2 regions of the Paenibacillus physcomitrellae genome follow, and region 1 is predicted to be linked to the other one. Evidence: riboswitches for the same ligand, from Rfam matches in the RefSeq annotation. Region 1 holds a riboswitch; the other holds the start of a gene.
The links. Region 1 has a riboswitch for thiamine pyrophosphate ahead of CBE73_RS01770 (acetylornithine deacetylase). Riboswitches for the same ligand answer to the same signal wherever they lie in the genome.
Positions count from the first base shown of each region.

Region 1 (3,753 bases):
TGTCTGCCGCAAACGCATACCCCAGATCCTTGACTGCAAGACACGGCGTCCCAAACGCGTGCCGCTCACCGGGATGACTCTGATGTGTCTGCGAGTGCAGGTTACTTCCAGTACCGTTAAATTCGCTTCTATTCCCGTTCAATTCGCCTGGCTCTGGAGATGGATTCCCACGTTCAGGCGCCGCCTGCCTGCTCATATGTCCCACGCGGCCTTGCGGTAAGCCATATCCCAGAACATATATTCAAACCGGGAGGTCGTAACAAAACGTTCTTCGAGCCTGGCCAGCTCACGCTCGGGCAGTCCCTCGGCCAGCTGATCCATCAGCTGAACGCACCAATCCGCCAAACTGCGGAACTCGTCCGAGTTGTACATCATAAACCATTCCCGGTAGAGCTCGTGCTTCAGGCATTCCGGATGGAGCCGGACAGCCTCGCTGCCGATTTCGCTGTAGCTCCACATGCATGGCAGCAAAGAAGCGACCACATCGCCGAGTGTGCCTTGGGCGCCTGCATCCAGCATGTATTTGGTATACGCCAGCGTGACCGGAGCCGGTTCAGTCGATTCAAGTTCATCGCGGGTAATGCCGAACTTCTCGGCATATTGGCGGTGCAGCTCCATTTCAACGTTCAGCGTTTGCTGCAGAAGATCCGCAAATTTCCCCATCGTCTCCAGATCCCAGGCTTTAAGACTGCCGAGGGCAAACATTTTGACATAGTCCTTGAGAAATACATAATCCTGCTTCATGTAGAAAGCAAACCGGTCCAAAGACAAGCTGCCGCTTCTCAGCTCCGTCAGAAAAGGATGCTCATGGCAGCCGGCCCAGACGGCCTGAACAGACTGGTGAAGCCGGGCTGTGAATTTGCCCTGCCCCGGATTCCCCTTATTATCAGCCGGTGTCCAGGCTGCAGGCGCTTGATTCGGTTGGTCGATCTTCGTCATTTCCCATTCCCCTTCCCTTTAGGTGTCTCGCAGTATTCGGTTATGAAGCCGATCATGACTTTGGCATAGTCAACCAGCTGTTGTACGGAGATGCTTTCATTGACGGCATGGGCCTGCTCCAGCTCGCCGGGTCCATATACGACGGTTGGAATTCCGGCCCGGCCGATCCATCCCGCATCCGTCACGCTGGGGTTCATGCCGACCTCAGGCGGACTTCCATAAGTGCGCCGGTGCCAATCTGCCAGCGTTATGAAACCAGGATTATGCGGATCTAATTCGAGCGCAGGAAAGATTTCGCCGCGATCTTCGATCATCGACCGGCCGCCCCATTTGAATGCTGGCGGATGATCCTTAAGCCAAGGATCGGCTGCCGCTACCCGCAGCAAGTGATCCTCGATCTCTGCCGTTACCGAGTCGTAATCCTCATCCGGATAGAAGTGAACGGTAATCCAGAGCGCACAGCGGTCTGCAATAAAAGCCGCATGCCGGCCGCCTTCGATCACAGCCGGATTGATCGTATTGATCCCCGGTGCAAAACCGGGATAACTTTTCGTTACGGCCCAGTGGCGTTCAAGCTCCTGCAGCCCTTGGATGAGTTTCATCATCTTTTCAATCGCGCTGGCTCCCTTAACACCCCCGCCTGCATGGATCATCCGCGAACGAAGCCCATCATGCTGAGTCACCGGGCTCTGAACCGTAACCCAACCGGTAATAACGCCGCCCTGGCCCTGAATCTTGCTGCCGCTGCCGTCAGCTACAACCGCGAAATCCGCGCTGCATCCCCGCTCCATGCACGCTCTTGTTCCAGCTTCCCCGGCTTCCTCGCCGATCACCGACTGAAAATGAAGATCGCCCTTAAGCTGAATCCCTTCTTCGTGCAGCAGCTTGAAGACGAACAGCAGAGCGGCGAGTCCTCCCTTCATGTCGGTCGCCCCGCGCCCGAAGGCCCGGCCGTTCTCGATAACCATTTCAAACGGATTCCGTTCCCACTCGCTGGTGTCACCGACTTCTGCAACGTCGATATGCCCGTTTAACAGCAGGCTGTTATAGCGGTCAGATGCGCTTCCCTTCTTGACGGCTGTTACATTCGGATCGCCGGGATACACCTCCCAGAGCTCCGCATCGAATCCGATCGATTCCAGCAGGTCAGCCACATATTGCTGCGCGTCCATCGTATTGCGGGCCGGCGGGCTTACTGTTGGAAATGAAATAAGCCGTTCCAGAATCTGAAACAGCTCGTCTTGTCGCATCTCCACCAATCGGTGAAGGTCATCCATCGTTTGGATTCCCATTCGTCTGTCTCCTCCTTCTTCCCAAGCGGTAAAGCTGGACGGAGAATTCGCTAAGAACAGCTGTGCTGATTCCTCGCGGCCGAAATAAAAAAGACCATTCGAGAATAACACGAATGGTCATAACAATTCGGATGATATCTCTACGCCAGCATTACCTGGATCAGATTAACGGTCAGGAGCATAAGGCTCCTATCTCAGCCGGACTTTATCCAGCACCCGTGTTCCATTATGAAGTTCAAATTTAATATATCTGAATCTCCTAAAATTGGCAAGGAGTAATTTTAAACGGTTCTCCACCATTTATCCCGGGGAAGCAGAGCTTCCTCCTTCAGAGAGACGGTTTCCCCGATTCTCGGAACGAGCAGCTCAACCCCTCGGCGTTCCGAATCTTCAGACACCCTTTCAACCGGTTCCATCCAACCGTGCATGGCCAAAGCGAAGCCCGCCCAATGGATCGGCAGCAGTCTTCTCCCTCTAAGATCCTTATGCGCCTGCACAGTCTGCTCCGGCATCATATGAATCTGCTCCCAGCGGGGATCGTATTGCCCGCACTCGATGAGTGTTAGATCAAACGGACCGTACAGATCGCCGATTCTCTTGAAATGCTCGTCATAACCGCTGTCGCCGCTGAAATAAACACGAGTCTTTGGATCCAGCAGCACCCAGGAGCACCAAAGGGTCGCGTCCTTATCAAACAACGCTCTTCCCGAGAAATGCCGGGCCGGTGTGCAGACCGCCCGGATTCCTTGCCATTCCACTTCTCCCCACCAGTCAAATTCCTGAATAAGCCCCCGTTCAACGCCGAAGCGGACTAGTCGGCTCCCTACCCCAAGCGGAACAAAGTAGCGCCCAACCTTGCCGGATAACTGCTGGATCGTGCTGTAATCGAGATGGTCGAAATGATCGTGGGAGAGGAACACAGCGTCAAGCCGAGGCAGGTCCTTCACCTCGATTTGAGAGCTGCTTTTAAACCGTTTCGCGCCAAATCCCGGCAGCGGGGAAGAATGCATCCCCAGCATGGGATCCAGCAGCAGATTTTTTCCGCCCAGCTTTAACAGAACGCTTGAATGGCCCAGCCAGGTGACCGAATCGGTTTCGGCTGCCGTCAGGCTGCCCAGGTTCGGATTCAGAACCGGCAGTTCGTGTGGCGGACGGCGTTTCGGATTATTTTTCAAATGGTCTGCGAACAGTGAATAAAAGCTCCGAATAGAAGAGTCTATGGATTGGGTTGGAATTCGATTCTGGAATTTCCCCTGCCGATAGTGCTCTGACTGCTCAAAACGGCTTATTCTGCTGCGGTCGACCGGCACCCCAAACGGCGGATAAATCCGAATAAATCCATAAACAGCAGCCGCGATCAGAACGATGAGAATCAGAATAATGGCCGCGGTCAGCATAAAATCCCCCCTTAATGTATGTCCTTATCGGCTGATATAAAACAACGCCTTGCCCGCAGGAGTAATGAATCACTCATGAACAGGCAAGGCGAAATTAGTATGCGCCGTATTGGGATTTTTATACT
Region 1 is NZ_CP022584.1:385,464-389,216, reverse strand. Features, by position in the region: gene CBE73_RS01780 (ABC transporter ATP-binding protein) at 1-196, opposite strand, end outside; gene tenA (thiaminase II) at 193-939, opposite strand; gene CBE73_RS01770 (acetylornithine deacetylase) at 936-2,231, opposite strand; TPP riboswitch at 2,352-2,461, opposite strand; gene CBE73_RS01765 (MBL fold metallo-hydrolase) at 2,513-3,628, opposite strand.

Region 2 (3,753 bases), 1.6 Mb from region 1:
GTACAAGAGCCAGCGGATGATTACCTGGTCGGCGCCGGGAGCTCCGCCTGCGGTCAAATCACCAGCTGCCAAAGCTGCCGCGGCGTCGCCTGCCGAAGCTCCTACAGCGAAAGGAACCGTACCGGAGATCGGGTGGCCGTCGCTGGAGATCACTCGCCATCTGGCGACGTAGACGCCTTCAGGCAGATCCTTCTCGAGCTTCACTGACAAGCCGGCGGGATTATCCGCGTCGATGGCGGGTTCCCCGCTGCTGACCTTCTGCCCTTTATCATTCAGGACGCTGAGCGCAAAGAAGGAAGGGTCGATGGCTTCGTTAAACAGCAAGTGTACCCCGGTTGGCGCTGTCTGCAAGGCCTGTCCGGAAGCGGGTTCGGATTTGATGATATAAGCATGGGCAAAGCTTGCCGCCGGGACGAGCAGCTGGAACAGGAAAAATAGAAGAAAGGCGGCAAACGCGCCGGATATATATTTTTTTGGCATAAGATTACCTACTCTCTCGGAACTCGTGTTTGTTCAATTTAACACGGAGCTCCAGACAAATCATGACCATATCGGGCTATGAACAATTTAAAATTTGAAAGACCTGTGTCGATCCTGTGAAAGATGGGCAGATACGTGAGGCTGCGGGGATGCAAATGTTAAAAAACTAACCTTATTTCTGTATGCCCTAACAGCTAGCGGGTTTAAACCAGCTATTTTCAAACTTGTTTTATATAGGGGGTGGGGGTATAATAGGGGTGTTAGCAATGAGTATACAAGAACATATTGAAGTGGAGCGTTCATTTTTTTATAAGGAAGTGAAGTCTGTGGCGCAAAGTAGCGGAGGTCATCCGCATGAAGAACAGCAAAGCTGCCATAACGGAGCGGACAAGAAGCCGGCCGAGCGGCGCAGTCACCATTCGGAGGAGATGAAAGGCAGGATTGTTGCCCGTCTGAACCGGATCGAGGGCCAGATTCGCGGCGTGAAAGGCATGATCGAGAAGGATACGTACTGCGACGATGTGCTGAACCAGATTGCGGCGATTCAATCCGCGCTGAACGGCGTCGGCAAGCTGCTGCTGGAAGGCCATATGAAGAGCTGCATCGTTGAACGCATTCAGGAAGGCGAAACCGAGGTTTTGGATGAGCTGATTGTTACGATTAATAAATTGATGAAATAACAACATTTAAGGGAGGATTTTTGACAATGAAAACAGTTACCCTGCAAGTAGAAGGCATGTCCTGCAACCACTGCGTGAAGGCGGTAGAAGGCGCGGTTCAAGAGGCTGGAGCGACAGGCAAAGTGGATCTGGCGGCCAAAAAAGTCGACGTTACTTATGATGACAGCAAACTGGATCTGGCAAAAATCAAGGAAGCCATCGAAGATCAAGGCTACGACGTTGTGAACAGTTAATCCAACGTGGTCTAACCGTATGATCTGATCGGTATGATCTGATCGGCATGATCTAATCGCTTGGCTTCAAGGCTCTCGTATCTCCCTGTTTGCGGGGCGGGTACGGGAGTTTTTCCTATTGGCTATGGACAACATTTCGCCGATATGACTATAATATGGGTTGTATGACCCGCAATTTCATAGACATGGGGAGCTGGAAGAAGGCCGGCTGAGAGTGCGTCCCAGGAAAGACGCTGACCCTTATACCTGATCTGGATAATGCCAGCGTAGGAAGAGCTGTTGTCAATTTGTAGGACTTTCAATCATTTGACAGGATGCAGGCGCCCCGACCGGGCGCCTTTTTTGGCGTTAAATCCTAAGTTTCAGGAGCGGGAACCCATATCAAGAGGGAGCGAACAAGAAGTGAAAGCAAACAAGTTAGGAGCTTTGCTGCTGTCCGGAATGCTGCTGCTGGCAGCCGCGGGCTGCGGTTCAAATGGAGCAAGCGGAACAAACGGAGCCAATAAGGCCTCGGGCAGCCAGGAGCCGGCAAGCAGCGCTGCGGGTAATGCCTCCGGGAGCAATGGGGAAAGCTCGGCGCCGTCTACGGACGCCAAGGATTTGAAGGACATTAAAGTAGTGCTCGACTGGACGCCGAACACCAACCATACCGGCTTGTATGTGGCCCAGGAGCTTGGCTATTACAAAGAAGAAGGCCTGAACGTGCAAATCGTGCAGCCGGATGAAGGCGGAGCCGATGCGATGATCGCTTCCGATGCTGTGCCGTTTGGCATCAGCTATCAGGAAAGCATCACGCAGGCACAGACGCAGGGTGTGCCGCTGGTGTCGATTGCGGCGGTGATCCAGCACAACACCTCCGGTTTTGCTGCCCCGGCGGACCGGAACATCAAAGCGCCGAAGGATTTTGAAGGTAAACGTTACGGCGGCTGGGGTTCCCCGGTCGAAGAAGCGGTAATGAAATCCATCATGGACCTGCAAAATGCCGACGTAAACAAAGTGAAAATCATCAACATCGGCGACGCGGATTATTTCACGGCTGTGAAGCGTGATGTCGATTTTGCCTGGATCTACTACGCTTGGACCGGCATCGAAGCCGAGCTGCGCGGCGAGAAACTGGATATGCTGTATGTGAAGGACTATTCGAAGGATCTGGATTATTACACACCGGTCATCGCCACCAATGAAAAAGAGATTCAGCAAAACCCGGATCTGGTCAAAGCTTTTATGAAAGCCACTTCCAAAGGCTATGAATACGCCATCGCCCATCCGGACGAAGCGGCCGACATCCTGATCAAGGCAGCTCCGGACCTCGATCCGAAGCTGGTCAAAGCCAGCCAGGAATGGCTGAGCCCTCGCTACCAGGACGACGCCTCAAGATGGGGCGAGCAGAAGGAATCCGTCTGGACCGGCTACGCCAACTGGATGTACGAGCGCAAGCTGCTCGACAAACCTCTGGACGCTTCTAAAGCGTTCACGAACGACTTCCTGCCTGAATCTTAATTGAGGATGAGGAGCTTAGAGGAGTTAATAAGTCTGGGCCTAGTAGTCGACTAACCGATGCCAGTGACAAGGACCGTTCAGGAACAGGAGTTTAACTAGGTTAAGGTTTAATCGGATTAACAGAGCTTTGAAAAGCGTCGGAAGAAGAAGGTAAGAAGAGAGTAAGTAGCAAGAGTAAGGAACAAAGGAATAAAAGAACAAAGGGAAAACGAACTTAAAAGTAGAATTTAAGCAGTTCGTAAGCAGCACGTGTTAAAGATTAAAACAGGATCGAATTCAAACGATCCCTGTTCCCTTTTTACCAATCTCATAAAATGGGACAAATGAAGCCTATAACAGCACGGCGGGAACTTAGGAGATGCCCATGACAAAATAATGAGTCCAGCCAAACGTAACTGGCGGAGAGCCGAGTGATTCCGAAGAAGCGTAAGCGCCCGCCTGAAAGCTTTCCGAAGGAAAGCTGCATCGTAAGCATAGGCTGTTCCCGGATTTTATCGTATTAATAAAACTTTGAAGAAATCCGGGAACAACAGCGGTCGTAGGAACATTCGGATCGCAGCCCAGCGGAAGGACGTAACTCATTATAAATTTTCTCAGGCAGCTCCCCGGAGTTTCCAAAGGCCTCAACCCTTTATTTGTCCATTTTTCCCATTCCCATCTGAAAGCGAGGAATCCCTCATGACCAACGCACTTGTAAGCATTCAAATCATTCCGAAGACTCCAAACGGCGAAAGCGTCATTCCTTATGTGGACCGCGCCATTGAAGTCATTCAGAAGTCCGGCGTCAAACATCAGGTCAACGCGCTGGATACAACGATGGAAGGCGAATTGACCGAGCTATTGGACATCGTGCGCCAAAT
Region 2 is NZ_CP022584.1:3,582,996-3,586,748, forward strand. Features, by position in the region: gene CBE73_RS16070 (copper resistance protein CopC) at 1-480, opposite strand, end outside; gene CBE73_RS16075 (metal-sensitive transcriptional regulator) at 747-1,160, shown strand; gene CBE73_RS16080 (copper ion binding protein) at 1,187-1,393, shown strand; TPP riboswitch at 1,570-1,683, shown strand; gene CBE73_RS16085 (ABC transporter substrate-binding protein) at 1,796-2,893, shown strand; gene CBE73_RS16095 (MTH1187 family thiamine-binding protein) at 3,572-3,753, shown strand, end outside.
Region 2: linked by a shared signal. The riboswitch ahead of CBE73_RS16085 (ABC transporter substrate-binding protein) and the one ahead of CBE73_RS01770 (acetylornithine deacetylase) in region 1 are both predicted to bind thiamine pyrophosphate.